One region of the Ensifer sp. ENS07 genome, then DNA from elsewhere that is predicted to be linked to it. Evidence: predicted binding sites of a transcription regulator. Region 1 holds the regulator's gene; the other holds the start of a gene.
The links. Region 1 encodes HrcA, which represses chaperone genes, less so after heat shock. Its sites were predicted from a motif close to GTTAGCACTCNCNNNNNGNGAGTGCTAAC; they were not measured.
Positions count from the first base shown of each region.

Region 2: IB277_RS20905 (co-chaperone GroES) is a predicted target of HrcA. The motif match lies at 2,855-2,883, and genes of this name have one in related genera.

Region 1 is NZ_JACVBE010000004.1:309,457-325,126, forward strand. It holds gene IB277_RS16470 (glutathione S-transferase family protein) at 1-305, shown strand, start outside; gene hemW (radical SAM family heme chaperone HemW) at 334-1,518, opposite strand; gene rdgB (RdgB/HAM1 family non-canonical purine NTP pyrophosphatase) at 1,600-2,244, opposite strand; gene IB277_RS16485 (VOC family protein) at 2,262-2,657, opposite strand; gene rph (ribonuclease PH) at 2,673-3,392, opposite strand; gene hrcA (heat-inducible transcriptional repressor HrcA) at 3,655-4,734, shown strand; gene grpE (nucleotide exchange factor GrpE) at 4,997-5,605, shown strand; gene IB277_RS16505 (D-arabinono-1,4-lactone oxidase) at 5,700-6,935, opposite strand; gene IB277_RS16510 (SDR family NAD(P)-dependent oxidoreductase) at 6,947-7,714, opposite strand; gene IB277_RS16515 (helix-turn-helix transcriptional regulator) at 7,865-8,677, shown strand; gene ptsN (PTS IIA-like nitrogen regulatory protein PtsN) at 8,733-9,197, opposite strand; gene hpf (ribosome hibernation-promoting factor, HPF/YfiA family) at 9,370-9,942, opposite strand; gene rpoN (RNA polymerase factor sigma-54) at 10,166-11,701, opposite strand; gene lptB (LPS export ABC transporter ATP-binding protein) at 11,848-12,666, opposite strand; gene IB277_RS16540 (LptA/OstA family protein) at 12,679-13,239, opposite strand; gene lptC (LPS export ABC transporter periplasmic protein LptC) at 13,255-13,923, opposite strand; gene sppA (signal peptide peptidase SppA) at 14,187-15,146, shown strand; gene IB277_RS16555 (integration host factor subunit beta) at 15,201-15,578, shown strand.
Region 2 is NZ_JACVBE010000006.1:317,803-333,472, reverse strand. It holds gene gatC (Asp-tRNA(Asn)/Glu-tRNA(Gln) amidotransferase subunit GatC) at 20-307, opposite strand; partial or broken gene IB277_RS38155 (protein usg) at 394-507, shown strand; gene IB277_RS20930 (Hsp20 family protein) at 658-1,134, shown strand; gene IB277_RS20925 (DUF982 domain-containing protein) at 1,203-1,502, shown strand; gene IB277_RS38150 (hypothetical protein) at 1,512-1,793, shown strand; partial or broken gene IB277_RS20915 (SPW repeat protein) at 2,017-2,160, shown strand; partial or broken gene IB277_RS38145 (Hsp20/alpha crystallin family protein) at 2,391-2,693, opposite strand; gene IB277_RS20905 (co-chaperone GroES) at 3,035-3,349, shown strand; gene groL (chaperonin GroEL) at 3,403-5,031, shown strand; gene IB277_RS20895 (Do family serine endopeptidase) at 5,250-6,422, shown strand; partial or broken gene IB277_RS20890 (IS6 family transposase) at 6,392-6,724, opposite strand; gene IB277_RS20885 (AAA family ATPase) at 6,913-8,589, opposite strand; gene IB277_RS20880 (dsDNA nuclease domain-containing protein) at 8,646-9,770, opposite strand; gene IB277_RS20875 (DUF6602 domain-containing protein) at 9,926-10,651, opposite strand; gene IB277_RS20870 (hypothetical protein) at 10,779-10,943, shown strand; gene IB277_RS20865 (TrlF family AAA-like ATPase) at 11,154-13,958, shown strand; partial or broken gene IB277_RS20860 (AAA family ATPase) at 14,254-14,382, opposite strand; gene IB277_RS20855 (calcium-binding protein) at 14,388-15,670, opposite strand, start outside.

The DNA.
Region 1 (15,670 bases):
TTGCCCAGACCGGGATCGGCCTGCGCTGGGAGTGGGAGAGGCGCCCCGAACATCTGCGCTATCCGGAACTCGCCAAGGGCTACGAAGAAAAGATCGAGGCGACCTACGATTGGCTGGAGCAGACGTTATCGCCCGAGGAAGACGTGGATATCGGGCAGATCGCGCTGGCGACGGCACTGTCCTGGATGGCGTTTCGCAACCTGCCGTCGTTTCGCAACCGTCCGAGGCTGACCCGCTGGTTCGATGCATTCGAAGGCCGGCCGTCGATGCAGGCCACGCCGCTGTCAGGTGAAACGTTCGATTGAGTCTGTAGCCGGCGAAGACCGCCTGCCCTCAGGGGCAGGCGAGATCAGCGACCACGGCGTCGAGGATCAGCATGCCGGCCGGCGTGCAGCGCAGGCGCGAATTGCCCAGCCGCTCGATGAAGCCGTGATCGATCAGGAACTGCTCGCGCTCCGGGTCCGGGTCGCGGCCGGAAAGCGTCTGCCATCGCGCCAAGTCGACGCCTTCCTTGAGGCGCAGACCCATCAGCAACAACTCGTCGGACTGTGCTTCGAGATCGAGGGATTCCCGCTCGATCATGCCGTGACCATGGGTCTCGACGAGCCGCAGCCATTCCTCCGGCTTGCGCTCCGTAGAGGTAGCGATCTTGCCATTGCCGATGCCCAGGCGCCCGTGGGCGCCCGGGCCGATGCCGGCATAGTCGCCGTAGCGCCAATAGGTGAGGTTGTGCCGGCTCTCGGCACCCGGGCGGGCGTGGTTTGAAACCTCGTAGGCCGGCATGCCGATGGCGGCGGTAATGTCCTGCGTCGCCTCGTAAAGCACTGCCGACTGCTCGCCATCAGGCACGATCAGCTTGCCGGCCTTGTGCAGGCCGTAAAAGGGCGTGCCTTCCTCGATCGTCAGCTGGTAGAGCGACAGATGGTCGACCGCGTAGGAGACGGCTTCCTTCAGCTCACGCTCCCATTCTTCGACCGTCTGGTTCGGACGGGCATAGATCAGGTCGAAGGACATGCGCGGGAAGATCTCGCGCGCCAGCCGGATCGCCTTCAGCGCGTCCTCGACATTGTGCAGCCGTCCGAGGAACTTCAGATCGCGGTCGTTCAGCGCCTGGACGCCGAGCGAGACGCGATTGACACCGGCAGCGCGGTAGCCGTGGAAACGCGTCGCTTCGACGCTCGACGGGTTCGCCTCCATGGTGATTTCGATGCCGTCGGGCACATGCCAATGGCGAGCGATGCCTTGGAGGATGGCATCGACCGTCGACGGCTCCATCAAGGACGGCGTGCCGCCGCCCATGAACACGCTGGTGACCGTGCGCGGGCCGGAGAGCTCGCGCACCTCTTCCATTTCCTTAAGGAAAGCTGCAACGAAACGCGGCTGGTCCACCGGCTGGTGGCGCACATGGCTGTTGAAGTCGCAATAGGGGCACTTGGCCGCGCAGAACGGCCAATGCACGTAGACCCCGAAACCGGGGTCCATGCCGTCACCGATCGCCGATAGCGTGGCAGTTTGCATTATTGCGTCTCTCATGGTCACTTTCAGTAGAGAGCGGGATGCGGGCGGAAACCGCACGCACTTTTCCTCATCCCGCTCAGATCAGGCTCCGAGGCAGGTCTCGGCAAAGATCTTGAAGGCGCGGGCGCGGTGCGACAGAGCCTCTTCGTCACCCGGCTTCCAGCCGTGTTTCTCGTCGGCGCTCATCTCGCCGAAGGTGGTCTCGTAGCCCTTGGGCTGGAACACCGGATCATAGCCGAAGCCCTGGCCGCCGCGCGGCGGCCAGACGACGAAGCCTTCGACCTCGCCGCGGAAAAGCTCGACATGACCGTCCGGCCAGGCAAGGCAAAGAACCGAGACGAAACGGGCGGTGCGCTCGGAAGGCGTTTTGGCGCCTTTCTCCTGCAGCGCATCTTCGACCTTCTGCATGGCCATGGCGAAGTCGCGGCTGCCATCTTCGCGCTCGGCCCAGTTGGCCGTATAGACGCCGGGCGCTCCATCGAGCGCGTCGATCGCGAGACCAGAATCGTCCGAAAGTGCCGGCAGGCCGGAGGCCTTGGCCGAGGCGAGCGCCTTGATCGTGGCGTTCTCCTCAAACGTCGTGCCGGTCTCGTCGGGCTCGATGAAGTTGAGGTCGGCCGCCGACTTCGCCTCGAAACCGAGCGGGCCGATCAGGTCGCGGATTTCGCGGATCTTGCCGGCGTTGTGGCTGGCGACGATCAGCGTCTTGTTGTCGAGTTTGCGCATGGTGTTCCGTTTCGTGTTCAGTCGATGGACCAGAGGCCCGGTTCCGCACATTCAAGGCTGTTGCCGGCCGGGTCGCGGAAATAGAAGGACCGCGCCCCGTTCGGCCAGCGGGTGTCCGCTTCGATCGCGATGCCCGCCGCTTCCAGTTTCGCCTTCCAGGCGTCCAGCGCTGCGGCGGAAACCCGGAAGCACATGTGGCCCTGGCCGCTCGTGCCGTGCGGGATCGGCGGCTTCAGCGTTTCGGCCGGATTGAAAATCAAAAGCACGCCCGGTCCGCAGCGATAGAAGACGTGGCGGTTGCCGGCACGCGTGATCTTTGCGAGCCCGAGAATGCCACCGTAGAAGGCCTCGGCGGCATCGAGATCACCCATGTAAAGGGCGGTCTCGAGAATGCCTTCCAGCGCCGGGGCCATCTTGACGTTCCTTCCTCAGCCGGCGATCGCCTGCTTCTGCAGCGCGACCAGTTCGGCAATGCCCGTCTTGGCAAGGCCCATCAGGCTCGCGAATTCCTCTTCCGAGAACGGCTTGCCTTCGGCCGTGCCCTGGATCTCGACGATGCCGCCGGAGCCGGTCATAACGAAGTTGGCGTCGGTCTCGGCAGCGGAATCTTCGAGGTAATCGAGATCGATCACCGATTGGTTGGCGAAGATGCCGCAGGAAATGGCCGCGACATGATCCTTCAGGACCTTCTCGACCTTGACCATGTTGCGGGCTTCCATCCACTTCAGGCAGTCGTGGAGCGCGATCCAGGCGCCGGTGATCGAGGCAGTGCGCGTGCCGCCATCGGCCTGGATGACGTCGCAGTCGATCGAGATCTGGCGTTCGCCGAGCGCCGGCAGATCGACCACGGCGCGCAGCGACCGGCCGATCAGCCGCTGGATTTCCTGGGTGCGACCGCTCTGCTTGCCGCTGGCTGCCTCGCGCCGCATGCGCTCGCCGGTGGCGCGCGGCAGCATGCCGTATTCCGCCGTCACCCAGCCCTTGCCGCCATTGCGCAGCCAGGCCGGAACCTTTTCCTCAAGGCTTGCGGTGCACAGCACATGCGTGTCGCCGAACCGCACCAGACAGGAGCCTTCCGCATGCTTGGAAAAATTGCGCTCGAAAGAAACCTTGCGCATTTGATCGGTTTTTCTGCCGGATGGCCGCATCGTCAACTCCTATCGTATCTCGTGAGCCTTCTACTGCATAATTCCCTAAATCGAAATCGATTTAGGGACAAAATTATGCAGCAGTTTAAGGTGCTGCAGCGACCTTTGGCGCGTCCAAGGATGCGCGGCGCTGCAGAGCATGGCAGAGGTAAAGGGATCCGGTGGAAAGCCGGACATTCGACCGTTTTTTCCCTTTTGCCAACGGACCGCAGGGACACTATATTCCGGCCACGGCAGGATGTGCCTGCATATGTGGAGTGACATGGTACTGCGCAATCCCGGAGCAAAGGAAATCGCCGCGGCGCTCGACGAGCGCTCGGGCGAAATCTTCCGTCGCATCGTGGAGACCTATCTGACGAGCGGCGAGCCGCTCGGCTCGCGCAACCTGTCGCGGCTTTTGCCAATGGCGCTGTCGCCTGCCTCCGTGCGCAACGTTATGAGCGATCTCGAAGATCTCGGTCTCATCTATTCGCCGCATGTCAGTGCCGGTCGCCTGCCGACCCAGACGGGCCTGCGCTTCTTCGTCGACGCCTTCATGCAGGTCGGCAACCTCTCTCCCGAAGATCGCGCCTCGATCGATCGCCATGTGCGGCGCGACGACCATACCCAGCCGGTCGATACGCTTTTGACCGAAGCGAGCCAGATGCTGTCGGGCATGTCGCGGGGCGCGGGTCTCGTCATCACCGCCAAGGCCGATCCGGTGCTGAAGCATGTCGAGTTCATCCGCCTGGCGCCGACCAAGGCGCTGGCCGTGCTCGTCGGCGAACATGACCAGGTGGAAAATCGCATCATCGAGCTCCCGGCCGGCGTCACCAGTTCGCAGCTCACGGAAGCGGCGAACTTCCTCAACGCCCATCTCGCCGGACAGACGATCGCCGAGGTGCGGGCGCAGCTCGAAAAGGTGAAATTGACGGTGCGCGGCGAGCTCGACGCGCTGTCGCAGGATCTTGTCGAGCGCGGTCTTGCCATCTGGTCGGGCAACGAGGGCGACGAGAAGCCGGCGCGCCTGATCGTGCGCGGCCGCGCCAACCTGCTCGAAGGCCTCGAGGGTGCCGAGGACATCGACCGGCTCAGAATGCTGTTCGACGATCTCGAAAAGAAGGACAGCATGATCGAGCTGCTCGATCTCGCCGAAAGCGGCCCTGGGGTGCGGATATTCATAGGCTCGGAAAACAAGCTGTTTTCGCTTTCCGGCTCGTCGTTGATCGTCGCGCCCTATCGCGATGGCGAGGACCGCATCGTCGGCGCCGTCGGCGTCATCGGGCCGACGCGGCTCAACTACTCGCGCATCGTTCCGATGGTCGATTATACCGCGCAGCTGATGTCGCGGCTTTCGCGCTAAGGGCGCTTTTAGTCGCTGCATGTCTCATTGATCGATCTCGATGAAGGACAAAGACATGCAGCAAATCAAAGTGCTACAGCGACCTTCGCGCGTCTGATAGGACGCGCGGCGCTGTAGGAGCGCGATTGAACCCTTGATTTTTCGGCCCCAAACCTCGATATCGGCTTCAAATCCAGTCCCCAAGCATTTTTGCTGAAACGCAGGCTCGCGCTTGCGGCGTGGAAATGCGAAGGACAATACAGACGACACTGCGGAGAACGTCATGACCGACGATACGAACAAGCACGGACCCGAGGCCACCGACGAGGTATTCGACGCCGCACCGGACGCTGCCGAGGCAGCAGCCGTTGCCGAGCCCGATCCGTTGGAACTCGCACGGGCAGAAAGCGCCGAGCTGCGCGACAAGTACCTTCGGCTTGCCGCCGAAATGGACAACCTGCGCCGTCGCACCGAACGCGACGTCAAGGATGCCAAGTCCTACTCCGTCGCTGGCTTTGCCCGCGACATGCTGGCGGTATCCGACAACCTGCGCCGCGCGCTCGATGCCATTCCGGCGGAAGCCAAGGAAGCCGGTGAGGCCGGTCTCAACACGCTGATCGAAGGCGTGGAGATGACCGAGCGCTCGATGCTCTCGGCGCTTGAGCGCCACGGCGTCAAGAAGCTGGAGCCGGAAGGCCAGAAGTTCGACCCGAACTTCCACCAGGCGATGTTCGAAATCCCGAATGCGGATGTGCCGAACAACACGGTGCTGCAGGTCGTCCAGGCCGGCTACACCATCGGCGACCGCGTCCTGCGCCCGGCCATGGTCGGCGTTTCCAAGGGCGGCCCCAAGGTCGTCGCTGGCGAAAACGGCGACGCGCCGACCGCCTGATCCTGCCGATCAGAATTCAACAAGAACGCCGCGCGAACTTCGCGCGGCGTTCTTGTTTGGGCTAAGCGTAGCGGTGTGCGTTCGTTCGCCGGCGCTATCCGAACAGTTGCTGCAGGTGATCGTTGAGGAAACGTCCCTCGGGATCGACCTTGGCCCTCAGTGCCCGGAAATCGCCCGCTCGGGGGTAGAGTGCCGTCACATCCTCGGCGCCGAGGAAATGCAGCTTGCCCCAGTGCGGCCGCGAACCGTACTGCCTGAGGATCGTGTCCACGTCCTTCAGATATTCCCAATAGTCGGTGCCCGGTTCGCCCGAGACCGAAAGCGTGATCGAATCCTGCTCGAAGAAGGGGCTGATCCAGCCGGTATCGCCGGCGGTGAAGCGATACTCGATCGGGTAGATGCAGGTCGGGTGCTTTTCCAGCATCAGCTTACGCACCGCCTTTACCGCTTCCTTGCCGTGGGCGACGGGCACTGCATATTCGAGCTCGTGGAAGTTCGGCACGTATTCGATCGGGTAGATCTCCGAGGAATAGGCGATCTTCTCGAACCCGCGCTCCATCGGCGCTTCCTCGGTGATGTCGATCACCTTCATCTCGCAGACGTCGGAGGTCTTGTCCGTGGTCGACACCGAGGCCGTGTCCGGCAGGCAGTAGCAGTGGCGGCTCTCCGGAACCGGGCACCAGAAGAAACCGAAATGGCGGTGCTTGGCGGCAAGCTCGTCGTGCTGTTCGATCATTTCGTCGAAGGTGCAGCGCCAGAGCTTTTCATGGAGATTGTAGCTTTCCATCGCCTGTAATGTGATCTCCGAGATCACGCCGAGCATGCCGACCGAGACGCGTGCCGCCTCAAGCAGATCCGGCGTGGTCTCGTCGACCACGAGGATGCTGCCGTCGGGCTGCACCAGCCGCATGCCGACGATCTGCGAGGCCATGTTGCCGAGCCTGGCGCCGGTGCCATGTGTGCCGGTCGTCAGCGCGCCGGCTAGCGCCTGGCTGTCGATATCGCCCTGGTTGATCAGCGACAGGCCGTTCTCCTTCAGCACCTTGCCGAGCTGGTTGATAGTGGTGCCGGCCTTGACCGCCACGCGCTTGCGGGTGCTGTCGATGTTGACGACGCCCTGCATGCTCGAGAGTGTCAGCTGTAGCCCGCTGGTAAGCGCCACTGGCGTGAAGGAATGTCCGGAACCGGCGCAGCGAACGTTCAGCCCTTGCGCGGTTGCCTCGCGCACCATTTCGGCAAGTGCCGCCTCACTCTCCGGCGCGCCGCGATGGCGCACGATGCATGATTGGTTACCGACCCAGTTGCGCCAGTGGCCACCTGCCTGAAGCATTTTCCCCTCCCTCAAACCGCGGTGAAGCAATTGTCGACGAACAGATGCGTGCCGTTGATGAAGCTCGCCTCGTCACTCGCCAGAAACAATGCCGCGTTCGCCACTTCCTTCGGATCGCACATGCGGCCTTGCTGCGCGGCGATCGCCGCTTCCGAAACGTCAACGCCGTATTTGCTGAGCCCGACGAGCTCGCGCTTGCCGTGGTCGGTGGCGATGAAGCCCGGGCAGACTGCGTTGCAGCGGATTCCGCGGTCGCGGAATTCCACGGCGATGGCGCGGGCGAACATGTGGCAGGCGCCCTTGGTGGTGTCATAGAGCACCTCCATCGGCGTTGCGGCCACGGCCGAAATCGACGAGGTGCAGACAATGCTGCCGCCGCCGGCCGCAAGCATGCCTGGCAGTACCGCCTTGGTCATCAGGAACATGCTGCGCACATTGACCGCCATCAGCCGGTCCCACTCGTCCTCCTCCGTTTCGAGGAAGGGACCGACGGCGAGGATGCCGGCGTGGTTGAAGAGCACGATGATGGCGCCGAAGGCCGCTTCAACCGCCTTGACGGCGGACGTCACCTCGGCCGACACCGAGACGTCGGCCGGGGCAAAAATCGCCTCGCCGCCGTTGGCGCGGATCGAGGCGGCCACCTCTTCGCCTTTGCTGCGCGGCAGATCGACGATGCCGACCTTGGCGCCTTCGCGCGCGAACAGCTCGGATGCGGCAAGACCGCAGCCTCCCGCGCCACCGCTGATCAGCGCCACTTTGCCTGAAAGCCTGCCTGCCATCTTAATCCTCCCCTTGGCGCATCCTTCGCAGCGGTCGCCGATGACGACCCGCGACGGATCCGGTTTCTCACTCTCCTGGAATTATTGTTGACGAGTGAGGGGCTGTCGATATCCCATGGGGGATACGTAGGGTTGGGGGATGACAAGGGAATGCTCGCAAGCGAGTCCGTCGATATCTCGGCGATGATCGGCCTGATCGGCACGGAAGATTTCGGCCGAGCGCTCGATCGGATGCTCCGATCGGTCACCGGCTTCGATCTCTCGGTCGCGTTTGCCTATCCTTACGATGCAAGGCCGATCGTCCTGCATGACGGCTATACGGCCAAGGTGTCGGCAAGTGCGCTTTCCGCCTATCTCGGCGGCGCCTACCTGCTCGATCCCTTTTACGTCGCCTGTTGTGCCGGCCAGCCGGCAGGGCTCTGGCGAATGCGCGAGCTTGCGCCGGACCAGTTCTTCCTGTCCGACTTCTCGTCGTCGGCGGAAGTGCATCCCTGCGTGTCGATGGAATCCGGCGTTCTCGTCGAGGAGGTGGGCTTCGTCATCCCGCTCGATGGTGGCCTGCAGGCGACCTACTCGTTGATGCGCGGCCGCGGCGGCGAGCCTTTCAGCGAGACGGAGCTGGCCAGGCTGCGCGTCTACGAGCCGATCGTGCGCGAGGCCATCAGGTCGAACTGGCGCCAGCAGGGCCAGACGATTGCGCCGTCGCCCTCCGAGGAGGGCGACGATGCGATGGAGGCGGCGTTCGAAAGCCTGTGTTCAGATCGGCTGACCAAGCAGCAGCGCAACATCGTGCGCCTCATCCTTAGGGGCCACAGCAACCTGTCGATCGGCAAGGTGATGAACATTGCCGAGGGCACGGTTCGCATCCACCGCAAGAACATCTATCGCCGGCTCGGCATTTCGAGCCAGGGTGCCCTGTTCCGGATTTTCATTGATCATTTGAACGGGCGTCAGCTCTACTGAAGCAGGCTTCGGGCGGACTGTGCGCATCCTGCCGGATGCGCCCCGTTGTTCAAGCTCAGGCCGCGTGCGAGGTCGCGTCGTCGTCGAGCAGCGTGTAGATCGCGCTGGCGGAATCGCTCGAGCGGATCTTGGCGACCATGTCCTGGTCGCGAAGCACGCGGGCGATACGCGACAGGGCTTTGAGGTGGTCCGCGCCGGCGCCTTCCGGAGCGAGCAGCAGGAATACGAGATCGACCGGCTGGTCGTCGAGCGCCTCGAAATCGACGGGCGTGTCGAGACGCGCGAAAATGCCGATGATCGAGGGGAGATTGTTGAGCTTGCCGTGCGGAATGGCGATGCCGTTGCCGACGCCGGTGGAACCAAGGCGCTCGCGCTGCAGGATCACGTCGAAGATTTCACGCTCGGGAACCCCGGTGATCTTAGAAGCTTTTGCCGCCAATTCCTGAAGGAGCTGTTTTTTCGAGTTGGCCCTCATGGCCGGGATGATCGCATTTTGATGCAGTAGACCTGCCAATGCCATTCTTTTGTCCTCGTTCGCCGGTTAGAGCCGGACAACATCATCACAAATGCGTCGCAATGGCTCTAACCATCTTTGTCATGGCGGATCCCATGCACAGAAAAGTCACATTTCCGGCCTGGCCGCTGAGTTGCGGGAGAGGGACGCCGGCACGCCGGCATCCCTCTTTTTTCGCTCATGCTTTGATATTGGCAGCATCGATCCAGCCAATATTTCCATCGTTGCGCCTGTAGACGATATTCAGTTCGGCCTTGCCGGGAGTGCGGAACATCAGGACGGGTTCGTCCGTCATGTCGAGCGCCATCACGGCGCTTGCGACAGACATCGTCCTTAATTGTTTCGAGCTCTCAGCCACGATGGTCGGCGCATAATCCTCGGGAACTTCGTCGTCCTCGAACGGCACCGAATCCATCACTGTGTAAGCCACCTCGGCAGCGTTCTGTCCGTTGCCGTTGTGGTGATCCTTCAGCTTGCGCTTGTAGCGACGCAGACGCTTTTCGATGCGATCCGACGCCGCGTCAAACGCAGCCTGTGGATCGTTCGCCTGGCCGTTCGCCTGCATTACCACGCCCGTATCGAGATGAAGCTTGCAGTCGGCGCTGAAGCGCGGCCCGGATTTTTCCACAGTGACCTGGCTTGAATATCCTCCGTCGAAATATTTGGTAACGGCCTGCTCGATCTGCTCGCCAATGCGGGCGCGGAACGAATCGCCGATTTCCATCTGTTTACCGGATACACGCACACTCATGGAGTTTCCTCTCTCGTTCGTGATTTGCGCAGCCAGTCTATTCCAAGCGGTCCCGTCATCCAAGCCTTTCAGACTTGCGAGCGCGCCTCTGTCGCAGCCACCGGTCGCACCGGAGGCTTCCGGGGTGAGCAGTCCCCGGCAATTGCGGCGGGCTCATATCGTCTGTGTCGGAGAGAGTCAATCGAAGGTCGCAAAAAAGTTAATGCGCCTTAACTTCCGGTGCTCAGAAACCGGCGGCCTTGGCGAGCGCGCGCTTCTCCCGCCGGCGCTGCACGGAGGAGGGGATATTCATCGCTTCCCGGTATTTGGCGACCGTGCGCCGCGCGATATCGATGCCGGCCTTCTTGAGGACGTCGACGATGTCGTCGTCAGAAAGCACCGCCTCGGTGCTCTCCTCGTGGATCAGCGTGCGGATCTTGTGGCGCACGGATTCCGCCGAATGGCTGTCGCCACCCTCGGCCGAGCCGATCGAGACGGTGAAGAAATACTTGAGCTCAAACAGCCCGCGCGGCGTCAGCATGTACTTGTTCGAGGTTACGCGGCTGACGGTCGATTCATGCATCTTGATGGCGTCGGCGACGGTCTTGAGGTTCAGCGGCCTGAGGTGCCCGATGCCATTGACGAGGAATGCGTCCTGCTGGCGCACGATCTCGGTGGCGACCTTCATGATCGTGCGGGCGCGCTGGTCGAGGCTGCGCGTCAGCCAGTTGGCATTTTGCAGGCATTCGTTGAGGAAGGCCTGGTCGGCGCTGTTTTTCTGCGTGCCGCGTGACACCGAAGCGAAGTAGTCCTGATTGACTAGAACGCGCGGCAGCGCATCCGGATTGAGTTCGACCATCCATGAGCCGTCGGGCGCTGCCCGCACGACGATATCGGGCACGATCGCCTCGCTGACGCTGGTCTCGAAGCTGGTGCCGGGCTTCGGGTCGAGCTTGCGGATTTCCGCCAGCATGTCGATCAGGTCTTCCTCGTCGACGCCGCAGATCTTCTTCAGCGTCGCGAAATCACGCCGCGCCAGGAGTTCGAGATTGGCAAGCAGCGCCTCCATTGCCGGATCGAGCCGGTCGCGGGCGCGCAGCTGGATGGCGAGACACTCGCCGAGCGAGCGGGCAAATACACCGGGCGGATCGAACTGCTGCAGCGTCAGCAGCACCCTGAGGACATCGGCATGGGCGGCACCCAGCCGTTCGCCAACCTCGCCGAGGTCCGCCTGCAGGTAGCCGGCGTCGTCGAGTTGGTCGATGAGATGCTGCGCGATCAGTCGATCGGAAGGAACCGGCAGCGCGAAGGGCAATTGCTCCAGGAGCGTTTCGCGCAGGCTCTTGCGGCCGGCGACGAAATCGTCGAGGTCGTAATCTTCGCCCTCGCCGCTGCCGGGCATCGATTTCCACTGGCCAAGCAGTTCCGGCGCATCGGCGCGTTGCGGCGTGGTGTCGTCCTGGAAGACATTGGCGAAATCGGCATCGAGCTGGTCGTCGAGCCGCTCGCCGCTTTGCGACGTGGCGCTGTCATAGAGATCCGCCTGGCCGCCGTCGTCGCTTCCGCCACTCTCGTCTCCGCCGGCCATCTCGCCCTGCTCCGGGGCGACCTGATCGTCATTTGCCTGAAATTCGAGCAGCGGGTTCTTTTCGACTTCCTGGGCGATGAACTGGTTGAGCTCAAGATGCGTCATCTGCAGCAGCTGGATCGACTGCATGAGCTGTGGCGTCATCACCAGGGACTGGGACTGGCGCAGATGAAGGCTGGCGGACAGGGCCATGCTGACGCGAAACTCCCGAGAAATCTCCAGGGGCCGCGGTGCTTCTCCGGTCGCCGGTCGGGCCCTTTTCTTAATTGGCCCAAAAATTGCTTATCGGAAAGGTTTGGTCAAGCGCGTTCGCGGGCGGAATCGCCCGCGAGGCGGTCTCAGAGGCTGAAATTGTCGCCGAGATAGAGCCGGCGCACGTCAGGATTGGTGACAATGTCGTTGGCGCGACCATGCGTCAGCACCTCGCCGGCATGGATAATGTAGGCGCGATCGATGAGGCCGAGCGTCTCGCGGACATTGTGGTCGGTGATCAGCACACCGATGCCGCGCGAGGTCAGGTGCCGGACAAGCGCCTGGATGTCGGCGACCGAGATCGGGTCGACGCCGGCAAAGGGCTCGTCGAGCAGCATGAAGGTGGGGTCGGTCGCAAGCGCACGGGCGATTTCGAGACGGCGGCGTTCGCCGCCAGAAAGCGCGATCGCCGGCGACTTGCGCAGATGCGTGATGTTGAACTCGCCGAGCAGGTCGTTGAGCTTGCTTTCGCGCCGCTCCAGGTTCTTGTCGTGAACCTCGAGCACGGCGCGGATGTTCTCCTCGACCGTCAGCCCGCGGAAGATCGACGCTTCCTGTGGCAGGTAGCCGACGCCGAGGCGTGCACGCCGGTACATCGGCATGGTCGTCACGTCATTGCCGTTGATCTCTATCGAACCCTCGTCGACGGGGACGAGGCCGGTGATCATGTAGAAGCAGGTGGTCTTGCCGGCGCCGTTCGGCCCGAGCAGGCCCACGGCCTCGCCGCGCCGCACCACCAGCGACACGCCGTTGACGACCCGACGCTCGCGATAGGCCTTGGTCAGTCCGCGGGCAATCAGGGTGCCGTCATAGCGCGCCTTGTCGACCGCATGGCCGGAAGCGACCGCAGTGGTCGCCGACGGCTTGCGGACCCGTTTGCGCTTGTGGAGGAAGGGAAGTTGCACGAGCGGTCTACGTCAGTTCGTCTTGCGGGACTTCGGGTCGAGCTGGATCTGCACGCGGCCGCCGCAGGCTTCGAGCTGGGCCTCACCGGTTTCCATCTGGACGTTAAGCTGGCAGCCGACGAAGACGTTCTTGCCTTCGGAGAGAACGACCTTGTCGCCCTTGAGAACGAAGACCTGCTTGGTCATGTCGAACGAGCCGGTATCGGCCGTCGCCTGCTGCGTGCCGGAGCTCAGGAACACCTTTTCGCTGACCTCGATACGGTCGATGTCGGCGTCGCCGCTCGAAACCGAGCCGCCGCCGGACTTGTAGAAGACGACCATATTGCCGGCCTGCAGCGTCGTCGTGCCCTGCACGACCTTGACGTTGCCGGTAAAAATCGCCTTGCTTTCCGGGTCCTTGATTTCGAGCTTGTCGCTCTCGATCTGGATCGGCTTGTCGTTGGACAGCTCAAGGCCTTTCATCTTGCTCGACGTGGCCTGCGCAAAAGCGCCGGAGGCAATAATCAAAGCGCCGGCTCCGGCAATGGCCAGGCTGGCGGAAATCTTGAAAAATGATGCGGTTGTGACCGACATGGAGTGCACCGGGTCCTATTTCGCGTTTTTGCGGATGGCTGCGGGCTCGACGTTCACCCTCACCATACCCTCGAAAATTACAATACGTCCCTTATCCGTCATTCGCAGCGTCTGCGCAATGATCGAACCACCCTTCATGCTGATCGCAACGGGCTGCTTCGTTTCCATCTCGCCGGCATTGATGTCCAGATAGGCCGACTGGAAGTCGGCGTTGATGCCATTATTGACGGAAATGGTGAACGGGGCGTTCATGTCGAGTGTATTGGCGCCGCGATCATAGATGCCGTTGGTGGCGTCGACGGTCGCTATCATCGAATCCTTCATCGGCATTTCTGCGTGGATCGTCTGCAGCGTGATGATGTCGGGGTTGGCGATATCCTGAAGCGCCCGCTGGGCCTTCATCGAGTAGCTGATGCCCTGCTTGTTGCGACCGGAGATCGCCGGATTCTTCATGACGATCTTGCCGTCCTCGATCGTCGCGGTCTCGATCTGCAGGTCGACGGGCATGAACGCGCGCACGAAGGACACGGCGGCAAAAATGACGGCAATGACGCCGGCGATGATCGGCAGGATGATCTTCAGGCGGCGCACGCGCGCGGAATGCCGTGCGGCGAGCGCATAGGCGTCGGCGGAGCTCGCACCCGTATCGGCAAAGATGCCCGGGGCTGGCGCGTGGTTCAACATGGAAGGGCCTGTCGGTTCTACTGCTTTTGTCGCTGACCCAACGTGGGGGTCATTTACATACATTGGTGTAAGTCGTCGCAAATATGGATATTTTTTGCTGACGCACAATGGCGCCGCAAAAAAACTCGGGTGAAGCGCAAAAACGCCAGCCGCGGCTTTCAACCGTGGTCAAGCGCGTCTATGGAATATGCCTCTTCGCGCGCAGATAGCACGTTCCCGCGGAAACTGACAGAAGCAGCGCCAACAAATCGGGAGAAACCCACATGGACGAACTCGCCATCGCCGATCGCCGCAGCCTGCGCCGGAAGTTGAGCTTCTGGCGCTTTGTGGTCGCGGGGCTGCTTCTCCTCGTCGCGCTCGCGATCTTTGCCTGGTCCGGGGCTGCCGACGATGTCGGCCACAACAGGCAGCATGTGGCGCGCGTTGCGATCACCGGCCTGATCCAGGATGACCGCGAACTGCTCGAGCGCCTGCAGAAGATTGCCGACAACGATAGCGTCAAGGCGCTGGTGGTGACCATTTCGTCGCCGGGCGGCACCACCTATGGCGGCGAGGTCATCTACAAGGCGATCCGCAAGGTGGCGGCCAAGAAGCCGGTCGTTTCCGACGTGCGCACACTTGCCGCCTCGGCAGGCTACATGATCGCACTCGGCGGCGATACGATCGTTGCCGGTGAGAGCTCGATCACCGGCTCCATCGGCGTCATCTTCCAGTATCCGCAGGTCAAGGAGTTGATGGACAAGCTCGGCGTCTCCCTGGAATCGATCAAGTCGCGGCCGCTGAAGGCGGAACCTTCGCCCTTCCATCCGGCGAGCGACGAGGCGAAGGCCATGATCCAGTCGATGATTGACGACAGCTACGCCTGGTTCGTCGACCTGGTTGCCGACCGCCGCAAGTTGCCGCGTCCCGATGCGTTGCTGCTCGCCGACGGACGCATTTTCACCGGTCGCCAGGCGCTGAACGCCAAGCTCGTCGACAAGCTCGGCGGCGAGGACGAAATTCGCGCCTTCCTCACGGAGAAAAAGGTGTCGAAGGACCTGCCGATCGTCGATTGGGAAGCCCCCCGCAAGACCCTGCCTTTTGGCCTCGGCGCGCTGGTCGGCAACTGGATCAAGATGTTGGGATATGACGCTTTTCCGGCAATGAGCGGGCTCGAAAAAATTGCAGGCGACAAGTTGTTTCTTGACGGTCTTGTTTCGGTTTGGCAGGTTGATGGCCAATGAGCAAGGCGACATATACCCAGCCTGAGCCGTCGAGCGATGTCGGTGATTTTGCAAATGCCGCGCACCGCCTTGCGGAAATCACAATGCAGACCGAAAAAGCAAAACAAACAAGAATTTGAGGGGGCGACAGTGATCAAGTCAGAACTGGTGCAGATTGTTGCGGCTCGCAATCCGCATCTCTACCACCGCGACGTCGAAAATATCGTCAACGCGGTCCTCGATGAGATCACCGACGCGCTCGCTGCAGGCAACCGGGTCGAACTGCGTGGCTTCGGCGCCTTCTCGGTCAAGAACCGGCCGTCGCGGTCGGGGCGCAACCCGCGCACCGGCGATTCCGTTTTTGTCGAGGAAAAATGGGTACCGTTTTTCAAGACCGGCAAGGAACTGCGCGAGCGGCTCAACCCGGGCATGAACGGGGAAGACGAGGATTGATCATCCTTGGCGGTCGCCAGAGACCCCTAACGACCCCTTTTATACGAGGCCCGTTGCCGGCAAGCGTCTGGCAAAGAGCACGGGCGTCGGCG
Region 2 (15,670 bases), on a different contig from region 1:
AGCCTGCGGCTGTCTGTGCTTACTCGAGAATCTTGGGGACCAGGAAGAAGTTGCGCTCACTGAGAGGAGCATTCGCCACGATCTCTTCGGCATGATTGCTTTCGGTCACGACGTCCTGGCGCATTTTCATGGTTGTTGGCACAACCGAGGTCATCGGAGGGATGCCTTCGACATCAACCTCCAAAAGTTGCTCGATGAAGGTCAGAATTTCGTTCAGCTCGCCACACATTTTTTCAGCCTCGTCTTCGCTGAGTGCGAGACGGGCAAGGCGGGCAATACGTCTAATGGTCGCGATATCTATCGACATAGGCTCCGTCCGATTTAATGGCTTCCGTCGCTTGCGCAAGATTTTGCCGATCTGAGCCTTCTGCCGCTCACACTGACTGCCTACCAGAAATCTGGCAAGTCAATCTCGACGGCCCGCTGCATTCCGTTCGCTATACGCATTAGTGCCTGATCCGGCCGAACGAATGGCGCCGTATTGGAGGTGAGTTCAAGCTGCACTGAGATTTGCGAAAATTCTCCAAGGCGGCACTTGAAGCCGGATTTCACAAATACCAGATTATTTGCCGCCAGCCGCTGACAACAGGGCTGGCAATGCTGGAAGCGCCGTCTTTCGGCGCTCCATATCCATGTTGCTTTCAGGAGGATATGGCTATGGCAACATCTTACGACTACACGCCTCTCTTCCGATCGAGCGTTGGCTTCGACCGGCTCTTCAATCTTCTGGAAAACGCCCAGCGCGACCGTTCGACCAGCGATTGGCCGCCCTATGACATTGTCAAGACGGGTGACGACAGCTACCGCATCTCGATTGCGGTTGCCGGCTTCGCCGAAGGCGACCTGGACCTAACGTTCCAGACCAATCTTCTCACCGTTATTGGCAAGAAGCAGGATTCTCCGTCCGAAGCCTATCTGCACCGAGGCATCGCCCACCGCCCGTTCGAACATCGTTTCGAGCTCGCCGACCATGTCACGGTGCGTGGAGCGGGACTGAGCAATGGTCTGCTGACCATCGATCTCGTCCGGGAAATTCCGGAGGCATTGAAACCGCGCAAGGTCAGTATTCAAAGCGGTTCCGTTCTTGGAAGGTTGGACGCCGCGCCGCAGATCGAAGCCCAGAGCGCGGCGTAAACGAAAACATCGGATGGGCGCCGTTTCGATGGCGCCCATGGACACACCGGGTTGGAAAGGAGAGAGTTATGAAACCCGATATGTTCAAGAACCCTGTGCGAATTCTCGTCGGTCTTGGATTCCCGACGGAAGTGAGAAGCGTGATGGACGCTTACCGACATCTGGTCGAGTGGCCGATATCGCTCAGGGATGGTCCGCATTCGGTTGCGCTCAAGGCATGCCGTGCTGCCTTGTGCGGCGAGATCGAAGCTGAGACCGCACGCGGCTTGTTTGCCGCCTTCGCGGAAAAGCACGATCTGCTGGCGCCGGAAACTGACCTCGTCATGGCGTATCATGCGAGGTGGAGCAGGAAGCCGCACCTAAGCTGAGGTGAACCGATGATGGACGATATGTTTAAGCAGATTGCCGCAACTGCCGTGAACATCGGACCGGAAGTTCTAGCATCTCACTGGTCGCCGTTTCGACGTCCAATGGATGTGGTGAAGGCTCCTGCACTTTCTGTCGATGATAAACGGGCCATTCTCGCCGCGTGGTCTTCGGACTTTTACGCGATAGATTCGAAGCCAGCTCTCCGTCATATACCAGGAACGCCTGAGCCGGTTTCAATCGATGAGGTTCGGTCTGCCCTGCGAGAGCTCGATTCGCGGTACGATATCTGACGGAGTTATCTGGCGCCTGCTTCAAAGCCTTGCCAGCTTTCCGACGGGCGATTCTCATATGAGGCGGCCCGTCAAAGATATACGGACTGGGAATTCAGTTCCCATCGAAAGAATGCCTTCTTCAGACGGCACGGTGCCAGCTTTCGCTTTTCATTAATGTTCCGGCGGCCGCTTTTAGGCCTGGAGGAGCGGTAGGCGGTGGTGCGGTTGAGGCATCTTCTCCTGGCTGATGGTCTCGCCTTGGCTGCTTCAATTCGCGGCGAACATGAACGCGATGTGGACCCATGTGGTCCTCGGCGTGCTCGTCACCGCCGTGTCAGCCTGGGCACTCTGGGACTATCGGCGGAACCCGCATGCACATGTATGATCGAGAAAAAGGAGAGTACGGCCCGCCGCTTCAGCGGCGGGCTCCTCCGAAAATTGGCGATGCCGATCGATGCGCCGATCGCGCAGCAACGGGGATTGAATGGTAGAGCTTGCCGGCGAATATCAACGAAAACTAGGGACGGCGGCTCCTGTCGTCTACGACGGTGCAATTCAGTTTCTGTCGCTTTGCGTAGGCAATGGCGGCATCGCGGATTGGGAAATGCAGTTCAAAGCGGCGACCTTGTCCTCATCGACTTGGCGACCAAGGGACAGCCGCCGTTTGAAGCGCCCGTAGTAGCGCTCGCTGAACCGGCGATCCTTGTCCTCAGTCTCCGATTTGTTCTCGCCGCGAAGCGTAAGCACGCCATCTTCCAGCAGCACCTCGATGTTGTCTGGATCGACGCCTGGTACCTCCGCGATCAGGCGGATTTCGTTGTCATTCTCCTCGATTTCCACGTGCGGCCACGAACCATTGAAGGGCGACGTGCCACCGAGCAACGATGGCGGGCCGAAGCCGCGGAAGACTTCGTCGAAACATAGGTACGAGGGAGCGCCAAGAAGCTTGGGGCTCCCGGACTGGTGTCGACCCACCTCGGCGTCGATGAGAATGAGGTGGGGATCATGATGCCTTGCGTCAAGAGGCAGCCACACCCTCCAACCACCAGCGACGTGAAATAGTCTCATGAATTCATGCCGGTAGCACTCGATGGGGTAGAGTGCTAAAAAATTTCTAGTTCCCTCTTGAAACTCGAAAAGACAAAAACCAGATCGATTTGCGCGCGATGCCGAAAGGGTCGGCGCGCCCCGCGTCGGTTCGCTCCGAATGCGGCGCCGAGGACCCGTTGAAAAATCTGTTTGTCGATGAGGAGAGCGAAATGACGTTCCGTCCCTTGCATGATCGTATCCTGGTTCGCCGCATCGAGGCCGAGGAAAAGACGGCCGGCGGCATCATCATCCCAGATACGGCGAAGGAAAAACCACAGGAAGGTGAGGTCGTTGCCGCCGGCCCGGGTGCGCGCGACGACAGCGGGCAGTTGCGACCGCTCGATGTGAAAGTGGGTGATCGCATTCTGTTCGGCAAATGGTCGGGCACCGAGATCAAGCTCAATGGCGAGGATCTGCTGATTATGAAGGAATCGGACGTGATGGGCGTGGTCGAGATCGACGCCGTAGCGAGAAACGCAGCCTAGTGCCGATCCGGACTTGCCAGACAAGGAATGCTGCCTGAGGAAGGAGTAGAAAAATGGCTGCCAAGGAAGTGAAATTTCATTCCGACGCCCGCGAAAGGATGCTGCGCGGCGTCGACATCCTCGCCAATGCCGTCAAGGTTACGCTCGGTCCCAAGGGCCGTAACGTGGTGATCGACAAGTCCTATGGCGCGCCCCGCATCACCAAGGACGGCGTGACCGTCGCCAAGGAGATCGAGCTTGAGGACAAGTTCGAGAATATGGGCGCCCAAATGGTGCGGGAGGTTGCCTCGAAGACAAGCGACATCGCTGGTGACGGCACCACCACCGCGACTGTTCTCGCCCAGGCGATCGTCAAGGAAGGTGCGAAGGCTGTGGCGTCGGGCATGAACCCGATGGACCTCAAGCGCGGTATCGACAAAGCAGTCGAAGCTGTGGTCGAGGAACTGCGGCGGAACGCCCGTAAAGTCACCAGGAACGACGAGATCGCCCAGGTTGGCACCATCTCGGCCAATGGCGACACCGAGATTGGCCGCTTCCTCGCAGAAGCGATGGAAAAGGTCGGCAACGAAGGGGTGATCACCGTCGAGGAAGCCAAGACCGCAGTGACGGAGCTGGAAGTCGTCGAAGGCATGCAGTTCGATCGCGGTTATCTCTCGCCGTATTTCGTCACCAACCCCGAGAAGATGCGGGTTGAGTTCGAGGAACCCTACATCCTGATCCACGAAAAGAAGCTCTCGAACCTGCAGACATTGCTGCCGGTTCTCGAAGCGGTCGTTCAATCCGGCAAGCCGCTGCTGATTATCGCCGAGGATGTCGAAGGCGAGGCACTCGCAACCCTCGTCGTCAACAAGCTGCGCGGCGGCCTGAAGGTCGCTGCCGTCAAAGCGCCGGGCTTCGGCGACCGCCGCAAAGCGATGCTGGAGGACATAGCGATCCTCACTGGCGGAACCGCGATCTCTGAAGATCTCGGTATCAAGCTCGAGAACGTGACCCTCAATATGCTTGGCCGCGCCAAGAAGGTCGTCGTCGAAAAAGATAACACGACGATCGTCGACGGCGCTGGCTCGAAGACGGAGATTGAGGGCCGCGTCGCGCAGATCAAGGCGCAGATCGAGGAAACCACGTCGGACTACGATCGCGAGAAGTTGCAGGAGCGGCTGGCCAAGCTTGCCGGCGGCGTTGCCGTCATCCGCGTCGGCGGCTCAACCGAGGTTGAGGTGAAGGAACGCAAGGACCGCGTCGACGACGCCATGCACGCCACGCGGGCGGCCGTCGAGGAGGGCGTGCTGCCCGGCGGAGGCGTCGCTTTGCTGAGAGCCGTCAAAGCACTGGACAACGCTCAGACCGAGAATGCCGACCAGAGGCACGGCATCGACCTCGTTCGCCGTGCGATCGAAGCGCCGGTGCGCCAGATCGCCGAGAACGCGGGTGCCGAAGGCTCGATCATTGTCGGCAAGCTGCGCGAGAAGACCGATTTTGGTTATGGCTGGAACGCCCAGACCAACGAGTTCGGGGATCTTTACGCTCAGGGCGTGATCGACCCGGTCAAGGTCGTTCGCACCGCGCTGCAGGACGCCGCCTCGGTCGCCGGCCTGCTGATCACCACCGAGGCAATGGTCGCCGAGAAGCCGAAGAAGGATGCACCGCTCCCGCCGATGCCGGGAGGTGGCATGGACTTCTGACTGCAATGATAAGTCCGCGCCCCCGACGGGGCGCGGGCTTTGGGTAGACTTGTGAAGTAAGAGATGCTTTGCGCCTGAATCGGAGCGGCGTTTCGATATCGGACTGGTGATCGGACTGGTGCTGGTTTGGCAGGAGCCAAAATCGTGGCTCCGATGAGGCTGGCCCCGAGGGCCCGCCCCCTGCACCGAAGGAGGATCTGAAGAATTCGGGGCCAAAAATGACCACGCGTTCGTCGAAATATGTTGGCGTATTCGCCGCACTCGTCCTCATCCTGGTACCTGCGCCGTTACCGGCGGCGCAGCCGCAGTCGGCGATTTCGGCAAGCACTCAACCGTCGCTCGCCGATGTCTTGGAGGACGTCACGCCGGCAGTCGTCAACATTGCAGTAAGGTCTCGCGCTTCCGCCGAAACCAATCCTCTTTACAACGATCCCTTCTTCCGCCGCTATTTCAATCTGCCTGAGCAGCAGCAGCGGCTAAGCGCGGGCTCCGGCGTCATCGTTGACGCCGCCAAAGGCTATATCCTCACCAATCACCATGTCGTCGCGGACGCCGGCGAGATTGCGGTAACCCTGAAGGACCGCCGCCGCTTCACGGCCGAACTGGTCGGCAGCGACAAGGCAACCGATATAGCGTTGCTGAAGATCGACGCCGACAAGCTGACGGCGCTCTCGTTCGGCGATTCCGGTGCCCTGCGGGTCGGCGACCCCGTTGTTGCGATCGGCAATCCGTTCGGGCTTGGCCAGACCGTCACCTCCGGCATCGTCAGCGCCCTTGGCCGCGGCGGCATCAATGTCGAGGGCTATGAGGATTTCATCCAGACGGATGCTTCGATCAATCCCGGCAACTCGGGAGGCGCACTGGTGACGACAGACGGGCTGCTGGTCGGCGTCAACACCGCAATCATCGCGCCCGCCGGCGGCAATGTCGGCATCGGCTTTGCGGTTCCGATCGCGATGGCGTCGGCCGTGATGGAGCAACTGATCGAGCATGGCGAAGTGCGGCGCGGCCGGATCGGCATCTCCGTCCAGGACCTGACTCCCGACCTGGCCGAAGCGCTCAGCATCGAGGAAAGCTACGGCGCCGTCGTCGGCAACGTTGAGACAGATTCCCCCGCGGAACAGGCGGGCCTTCGAGCTGGCGATGTCATCATCGCCGTCAACAATCGGAAAATCACGGGCTCGGCAGATCTCCGCAATCGTGTCGGCCTGGCTCAGGTCGGATCGGAAGTCGAAATCGAATTTCTGCGCGATCGGGTTCGCAAAACGGTGTCAATGCGCATCGAGCCGGACGAGGCAATTGCCAAGCCTGGAGCCATGCCCGCTCGCCTTGAGGGCGCTGAGTTCCAGGATGCGGCCGGCAACGTGGTTGCGAGAACAAAACCGTCCTGATCGACGGCGCGCCAGAGCCAGTGTTTCTTTCCCCTGATGGTGATGACGGCCTCGTCGAGGTGCCATTTGTCGCCGAGCCTGCCGGCTGATCGCTTACGGATATCCTTGGCAAAGTGCCTGCCGAATTTCTCCGCCCACAGTTTCACAGTCTGGTGAGAGACGGTGACGCCACGGGCTGCCAGCATATCCTCGACCATGCGCAGACTGAGCGGAAACCGGAAGTAAAGCCAAACCGCTTGGGCGATTACTTCTGCTGGAAATCGGTGGCGGCGATAAAGAGGATCACGGGCAGATCGGGTCATGCCGCCAGATCCCACATTTTGATCGGTACTTCGTTAAGTTTACGGTGCCAGCTAGAAGGCTACACTCATTGCCCCTCGGCAGGCGGCGGACGCCATTCGCACGATCTGGCGCCTCTACCGACAAGGGGGCAAGACTTCTGCGATTCATCGTGCCGGTCGAACACAACACGAGAGTGCGTAGTCCGACCCTAGATCCGGTCGAGGGCAGGCGTCATTGTGGCGAGGACATCGTCGTAGACGGTCGACGACATGACCGAAAGCTCGTCGACAAGCTCTATGATCTTACCGTCCTTCACGACCTGATCGTGAAGGTTTACCGTGCCGAGGATCGTCTGCCCCTCATCTGGTCTCGTGCTAAAGATCAGGTCGATCATGGCAGCGACGTTCGTTGCGTCCTGATCCTGCTGGTTCGGACTGTCAATGATCATCGGCGCAGTCAATGCGGAGGAGTATTCAAATACGGTCAACATAAAGGCAAGGTAATATGCCAGCACCGCACGCGGCTGATCGCTACCGGTGTCGTTGACTTTCTTCGTGATCTTGGTCGCGCTGTCGAAGTCGATGTTCTTCACGTTGAGCGCTCGAAGGAAGGAAGTCCTCTTCTTCGCATAGAAGGACTCAATGTCTGCCTTCCTCTTCTTGTCTTCGAGACCTTTCACCTCGCGATCGATCTCGACGATCTCGCCTGCCAGTTTCTCGACCGCCGCGCGTATCTCTTCGAGTTGATTATCGAACAAGCCGCGGGCCATGTTCGCGCCTGCGTTCTCGATAACTTCCTTCAGCGTGAGCTCTCCTTCCCTCTCGGCAAGGGTCCCGCCTACTCGGTCGATTAAAACATCCGTCTTTTTCAGTTCGGCTTCCGCCTTCTCCGCTTTTCGGCGAATAGCTACGAGCTGCTCGTGCTGGTCCCTGACGAATTGGGCGCATGCTTCGCGGTCGTCAAGTATCGAGAACTTCTGACCGAAGTCGTTCTCGTGCAACGTGCCACAGGTCGGACAGAAGATCTCCTGGCCCTCCTCCAGCGCTTGCGTGAAGTCTTTGCCCAGTTCGCGCATCGCCAGCCGCGCGATCTTCATCTGCTCCGTCAACAGCTCCCGCTCATCGACTAGGCTGGCGAGCTCCGCGGCGACGTGAAGCCTTGCGGACCTGAGGTTCCGCAGCTCACTCAGGAGACGGTTCACCGATTCTCTATGTTCGAGCTCGGTGAATTCCGTACCTGTGAAGGCTGGTTGCAGACTAAGCTTTCCGACGGCCTTTTCGAGGACCTGCCGGTCGCGGCCAAGATCCGCGATACCGGATTGCAGCGCCGCCTTTCGAGCCTGGAGTTCGTAGTAGCGGTTCGGTCGGATGCCCGAGTGGAATTCAATCACCGCCTTGCGGGGATTCTTGTACTGCGCACCGACTTCGAAGGATTCGAGCGCCTGCTTCCAGCCTAGATCCTGGTCGACATAGAATGGCAAAAATGCGTAGGCAGGCGGTGGCGTCTCCGGCTCCCCGGACGACTTGTTCGGAAGCACCAGACCGAAATCGAGCATCTTCGCCAAGTACGGCCCGAGCTCGGACGTAATCTTTCTCGTCGCGATCAGGAGTTCGCCGGCTTCATTGAAGAGCCCGAACGACGTTCCGTCACGGACCATCGCGAAACGCGTTCCGTCGATGGTGAAGGTGACGCGAGCCTTGACCTTCGCCTTCACCCATTCCGGATGCATGCGTACTGGCGATCCGAACGTCCAGTAAAGGCTCTTGATGACGGACGACTTGCCGACGTCATTCTCGCCCTTGATCACCGTCAGGCGGGGGTGGAACTCGATCGTCCTGGCCTTGCGCTCCAGGTTCGACAGGAGTTCTAACTTCTCGAAGCGCAAGTTTCGCATAATTTTTCAATCTGAGATTTCTGATGAGCTGTTGATAGCGGTCGGTGCTAGACATCGTAAAACTCGTACAGGGCCACGGCGCGCAGATAGTCGTCGCTCACTGTCTTGTCCCACAGCGGCGCCAGCTGGCGGACTGCCGGCAGAGCAGCGTCGACTTCCGCAAGAAGGTCTCCCTGCCCGAGCACATGGGGCTTAATGGCCTCCTTGACGTCGCGCTGGAACTTCTGTGGCCCAGGACCGTAGCGGGTTTTTCGGTCATTCATGTAGAGGCGCCACGCCGCACCGATGTCACGTCGCCGGACGATGTTCGTTATTGATGATACGATCTCCAACCACTGCACGCTGTCCTGCCGCTTCTTCTTGAACTCGTCCAGCCGGTCCGAGATCAACTTCGGGGTCACGAAAGACTGGGACATCGTCTTCAGACTTGCGAAGTCGACTTCCATTCGCTCTCTGCGGCGGCACTCCTCGAGCAGCATCAGGGAAAACGCGTACGTGCTCGTCTCGGTAATCCCGGTCTGGTCGATCACAAAACTCTGCACGGCCCCCATGATTGTGTCGCTGAAGCTCGCAAGAGTCATGCTGGAGCAGCAAAAATGGAAGAGCTTCGAATGCTCATCCTTGAAGGACGGGTCCTGCTCCCTCAGCCGCTTGCGGAAGGACTCGATTTTCGTGGCTGCCGCTGTTTCGAATTGCGTCTCCATATGACCGGCGGCCGCCAGATCGGCGCACATTTGGTTGGTGACGAAAACGAGCTTGTCGGTATTTGCGGGGAAGCGCTTGTAGTTGTCGTACATCTTGCCGGCGAATGACAGCTTCTTCTCCAAGGTCGGCTCGCCGAGATTCGCATCCTTTGCCTGAGGCGGGTCGCCGGGTGCCTTCTTGTTTTTCTTGGGCATCTTCCCGTCCGGAGCGGATATGCTGTTCAGCGTCCAACTCCCGGTGGCCTGGGTCTTCACTTGGTAGAATGTTACCTTAGTCGGACTCGCCATGCTGTCGAGTTCGAGGACGTCGTCGTGAAACTCGAAGGCTAAGGCGAAATCGGATCCGCTCTTGTACAGCTCGAGGATACGCGAGAGGCCCCACGCGGCCTGATACTCGAAACGCTCCACGCCTATCTTTCCGCCCGTCTCGCGCTGCGGCTCTTTCAGAAGATCTTCGATGATGTCCAAGGGCAGTCCCGAATCAGGATGAATAATGCATCTTAAACGTGTTCGAAATAAAAACGCGACATGGTGCGGAAGGACTTCAACAGATAGGTGGAGCCGTTTCATCGAAAAGCAGTGAGCGACAGAAAAGCGGCGGATCGCTTCACCCACACTTCCGTTCAGATTAACTTCTTCCACGTTCTCCGAGACGTGTAGGCTGTCCAGTCAATGTTGGGACGGCGCGCTCGCTCTCGCGTTAAAAAATTCAAGAGATGAACATAGAAATCAAGGAAGACGCCTTTCTCGGAATCCTCTAGCGCCACAGCCTTGCTGGGTAAAATGCACCCTCTATCTAGTACAAACAATTGATCGACAAAGTCCAACGAGCATCCTTCGGACTTGGCGGCGCTGATCACTCTCTGAAGTTCTTTTTCTGCCCAATTTTGTTCCGAAAGATTGCTATGATAAGAAAAAATATAGTAAGGACACCGGTAATGATTCTCAAAAACCTGTCCGTCGGTTGCTGCTGGGCGGAAATTAGTTTTGAACGGTTTAAGTTTTCTAACTCGCGCTGCTGCATTGAACCATTTATTCAGCTCATCTTGGCTCAAGGTGGTTTTTACTTCAATTACAGCATAAAGAGATTCGGCAGGAACGAGGGTACTTTCCGTCGAATTCTGTATAGGTGCGGCGGTTGACCGATCATAGATGAACAGGTCAAGTTCGCCTGTGCTATGATCACGAAAGTCTATCGCCTCGCCGCTCCCGACCGCGAAGATCGCCGGGAGATGCTCCTCCAGGAACCCCTTGAGCGCCGCAGCTCTTTCATTTCCTTTCAATCCTTTATGGCCAAAATTCTCGGCCTTCTCTGCGTCGAGGAGTAGCCTCTTTTCAGCTTGAGCCAACACATTTGCAAATATTTTGCTGGGAGAGCGGGTACTACGTCTTGGCACTGCTTCTATAATCCAGGGTTTAAATATGCGCCGTATACAATCGCTGTATTGATATTCCGTTTAGAACTGGGTGACCGTTATGAGATTGACGCTCGGCAAGGTGCATCAGGAACTCTGCGAGATCCTCGGGTGGCTGTCGGTCAACGCCCTTACATGGTCAAACCAGTATTGCCGGTTTCAGGCGACGTATCCGGCCGTTCCGATCATTGTCGGAAACTTGAAGAACCCGATTCTGGTCATGTAGATTGCGGGCACCGCCCTGTGCGTCAGCCCTATCGCCGCCCGCGGCTCCAGGGAACTCCACAGCGAGTCTCCGCCATTCGACGACTCGTGAATCCTCGGGATCCTCGCGGCGATCGGACTTTCGGTCGTCCTTGCTTGATCCCATCTTCCCAAGTTGACAGAACGCTCGGTATAGTGGTGTCACCTAATAAATAAACTTACGGGAGGGGCCTTGGACAAGGGTGCTCATTTTCACCGCTGTGATTTTCAGGTCCATACGCCGCGGGACCTGCGTTGGTCGGGCCCGAATGCAATAACGGAGGAAGAGCGACTGGCCTATGGCCGAAAGCTCATACAAGCGTGCCGTGAGCGGGGCATTCAGGCGATTGCGGTAACCGACCACCACGACATGACGTTCCTTCCCTTTATTCGCCGCGCGGCTAGCGAAGAGACGGCTGCGGATGGCAGCGAGTTACCGGCAAATGACCGACTAGTAGTGTTTCCCGGAATGGAACTGACGCTCGGCGTACCCTGCCAGGCCCTCCTCATCTTTGATGCAGATTTCCCAGATGACATGTTCCAGTTGGCGTTGAACGCGCTGACAATCACGCAAAACAAAGACGACGAGGCTAAAACCTGCGAAACCCAACAGCTTGCTCATATTCTGAGTATGAAGCAGCTGAAAGACGAGCTGGACAAGCATTCGTATCTTCGTGACCGCTATATTGTGCTGCCCAATGTCACGGGTGAAGGGCAGTTTTCCCTTCTACGTACGGGCCAGCACGGCAAATACGCGGAGATGCCGTGGGTTGGTGGGTATACCGACGGCGAATTTGCCAAGCTGAAAGAGGGCAAGAAAAACATTCTTGCCGGCAAGGATCGGGCGTGGGGCAATAAGCGAATTGCCTGTATCCAGACATCCGATTCGCGGCGCGACGATCATACTACGCTCGGTGAACCGTCGACCTGGATCAAATGGGCAACCCCTACCGCCGAGGCTTTACGCCAAGCCTGCCTGGCCCAGGAATCGCGCATTGCCCTTGAAACACCACGCGTTCCGGAAACCTACATCGCCCACGTCAGTGTCGGTAACTCATCCTTCCTGGGGCCACTCGACCTTGATTTGAACCCCCAATACAACGCCTTGATCGGCGGTCGGGGTACCGGCAAGTCGACCCTTCTCGAGTATATCCGTTGGGCCCTTTGCGATCAGCCACCAGCCGGTGATGACGAAGACACTCCGAATTATCAGGCCCGTCGTGGTCGGCTTATTGACGGCACGCTCAAAGCGCTCGGAGCCAGTGTGCAGGTCGTGTACGTCCTTAATGGCGTACCGCACCTCGTGCGGCGCGCTGCAGCTGACGGTAGCGTCCAGATGAAAATCGGTAAGGGGGACTTGGCTCCCTGTACCGAAGATGAGGTGAGGGCACTGCTGCCAATCCAAGCCTACAGCCAGAAGCAGCTTAGTGATGTGAGCGTTCGGGTTGACGAGTTGACGCGCTTTATCACGGCGCCGATCAAGGGCAATATCGATCGCCTCGATCGTAAGATGGCCGACCGCGCGAACCATATCCGGGAAACCTACGCCACACGTCAGCGTTTCCGAAGTCTTTCGCGCCTCCTACACAACCGCATGCTCGAAGAGCGTTCCATTCTAGCTCAGGCCAATGCCATCCGGGATTCGTTGACAGGTCTAACCGAGCCAGACCGTGCGTTGCTCGACCAAGGTAAAATCTTCAACTCTGCCAATGCCCTCGTGGCCTCATGGCGTGCTGGCGCGGGCACGGTGGCCAACAAGGCAAAGGAGCTTCACCGCTTGGTGTCCTCCCAGAAAGCGGCGCTTCAGCCCTCAATGGAAGGCCCCGACGAGCTAAAGCAGACGATGGCTGAGGCCCAGGCTGCCTACGCTTCGTTGTTGGGCGATGCAGAAGCGGCGCTGGGCAAGCTGGCACTAGCAGCCGACGCAATTAGCACCATCGAGAGTGACAAGGTTGCCGGACCCTGGAAAGCATGGGACGACGCCCATGCGATGTTCCTCACCCGCTATTCAGAGGCCATGCAGCGGTCGTCCTCGCATACCGAGAAGCTTCAACAACTCCGCAGTCTCGAGGCCAAGATCGCCGAGTTGAGCGAGGAAACGACGCGGGTTCAGGAAACGCTGGCGACACTCGCTGACGCCGAGGCCGGCTATCAAACCGCCCGTGCCGAATGGCTAGGCGCACAGGCTGAGCGCGACGATCTTATCGACCGCGAATGTGCAGCGCTCACCGAACGATCCGGCGGCCTCATTAAAGTTCGTGTTCGGCGGCATGCAAATGCGACGGCATTTGTCGAGGTGTTGGCACAGTCCCTCAAGGGCTCCCGGGTCCAGAGCGCAAAGATCGACGCAATTGGGGAAGCCATCACCACTGCCAGTGATCCAACCAAGATCTGGTTTTCAGCGCTGACTGAGCTCGAAACGCTCGCCAATTTCGATATCAACCAGGCTCAAGGCGAACCGCGGCCGCACACGCCGCTGTTGCTCGGTTTCGGGCTCTCGAGTGGAGACTGCGAGCGCATCGCCAACACATTGACGCCAGAAGACTGGCTGACACTTTCGCTTGTCTCCGTCGAGTCCGTTCCCGTGTACGAATTCCGCGCGCGGGAGGGAGAGTACATATCCTTCAAGAATGCCTCCGCAGGGCAACAAGCAACAGCGCTCCTCAAAACCCTTCTCAACCAGGCCGGGCCACCGCTGATCATCGACCAGCCCGAGGAAGACCTCGACAACCCTGTTATGCTGGAAATCGTCAACCAGCTCTGGGATGCGAAACAGCTGCGACAAATCACCTTTGCAAGCCATAACGCCAATCTGGTGGTCAATGGCGACGCCGAACTGGTGGCTTGGTTCGGGTACCGAACTTCTGACGACCAGTCTCGAGGAACCATTCAGGGGGTTGGTGCCATTGACGTCGAAGACACACGCGCGGCCATCAAACAGATCATGGAAGGCGGTGAAGCAGCCTTCCGTCTCCGCCGGGAAAAGTATGGTTTCTAGCGTTCACTCTTGCGGCGGTGTGAACACCACTCGTGCGATCACCGCCGCCGCGCGGCCTCACGGAACCCCGGCGCCGGGTTTTCGATGCAGCATCTCTTAGTTGATCATTAACCATATGAATTAACGTCTGAAATTTCATAAACGGAAGTCAAGCGGCTTCATATTTCCGTCATCCGGACGCCATTTTCCGAAGCGCATCACTATCGATAGGTATCAGGTATCGATAGTCATCGCCTCAGGCAGCGAACGATCGAGGCCGACAAACTAGGTCTGGCGCACCCCGTCGGTCACCGGGCTCCGGCTGCAAGCCGAGCATGGCGGACATGGACGCCTGCGGATCGAGGTCGGCCGCAAGCACGCGGAAGCCACGCAAAGCGAGGTACTGGGCCAGATGCGTTGCTGACGTCGTCTTGCCCGAACCAGGCCTAGTCAGAAAATGATGTCGCTCGCGGCGAGATCGCCAAGCGTGACGCCTTCGATGAGAATGCCGGTGCCTTCCCGGAATTCGACGTAGATGCCCTCCGCAGTATCTTTCGAGGCGTTGAGAAAAGCGTCGTAGTCCCACATGCCGTAGGAATGGCCGGTGAATTCGAGGACGTCGCCGCCCTGCGCATCGAAGTCGACGATACGATCGACGCCTTGCGTGTTACCTGCTTGGCCAGCCCAGACGAACGTATCTGCGCCGGCTCCGCCACTTAAGATGTCGGTGAAATCGCCGCCTGAAAGGATATCGTCGCCCTCGCCGCCAAAAAGCTGATTGCTCCCCGAGCCTCCCCGCAGCGTATCGTTGCCGGCCCGGCCCTCCAGAAGGTCGTTGCCGCTGAGCCCCTCCAGAGCATCATTGCCGTCACCGCCCCGCAGCACATCGTCTTGGTAGCCGGCAGTCACCGAGAAGTCCTCCACATTTATGAAGCTCAGTCCGGTCTGCGTCACCCCGCGTGTGCCGTCAAAATCGATCACTTCCCCTAGGGTGTAGAGGGATAGATCGAGCCGGTCGTGTCCGGCGCCACCATCGACGGTGCCACTGAAGTAGGCGTGAATCTCGTCGTTGCCGTTGCCGCCCAGCAAAGTCGACGCATCGCCCAATCCAGCTCGGTAAGGGAAGGCGTCGAAGATCACGTCGTCTCCGTTGCCGCCGTCCAAGACGTCCTTGTCGCCATCCGAAAAGCCGGAACTGCTGATCACGTCGCGACCGTCGCCACCGAACGCCATGTCGCTGCCTTCACCAGCGTTGATGAGGTCGTTGCCTGCTCCGCCGTCTAAGCGGTCGTCGCCATTGTCGCCACCGATCGTATCGTCCCCATCACCACCCAACACGACGTCATTGCCGTCGAAGCCCCACATCCAATCATTGCCGTCGCCGCCCGTTAGGTAATCCGCACCTGCGCCGGCTTTGATGTCGTCCCTGCCGGTTCCCCCTTCGATATGGTCGTCACCGTCGCCTGTTTCTACCGTCAATGAAGTGATGTTGGTCGCGATTACGGTGTCGTTGCCGCTGCCGGTCACGATGTCGACTTGCTCGATGCCGCGCACAATCGTGCCCGTCGACGCGTTGCCAGCGACGAAATCGATGGTGAGGTCGTCGGATCGTCCGCCTTCATCGAGCCACAGCGTGTCAAGGCCGGCGCCGCCGTCGATCTCGACAGAGGAGAGCGTCGTAGTGATGTTGTCGTTGCCGTCACCACCGAAAAGATGGTTGGCACCAAGCATGT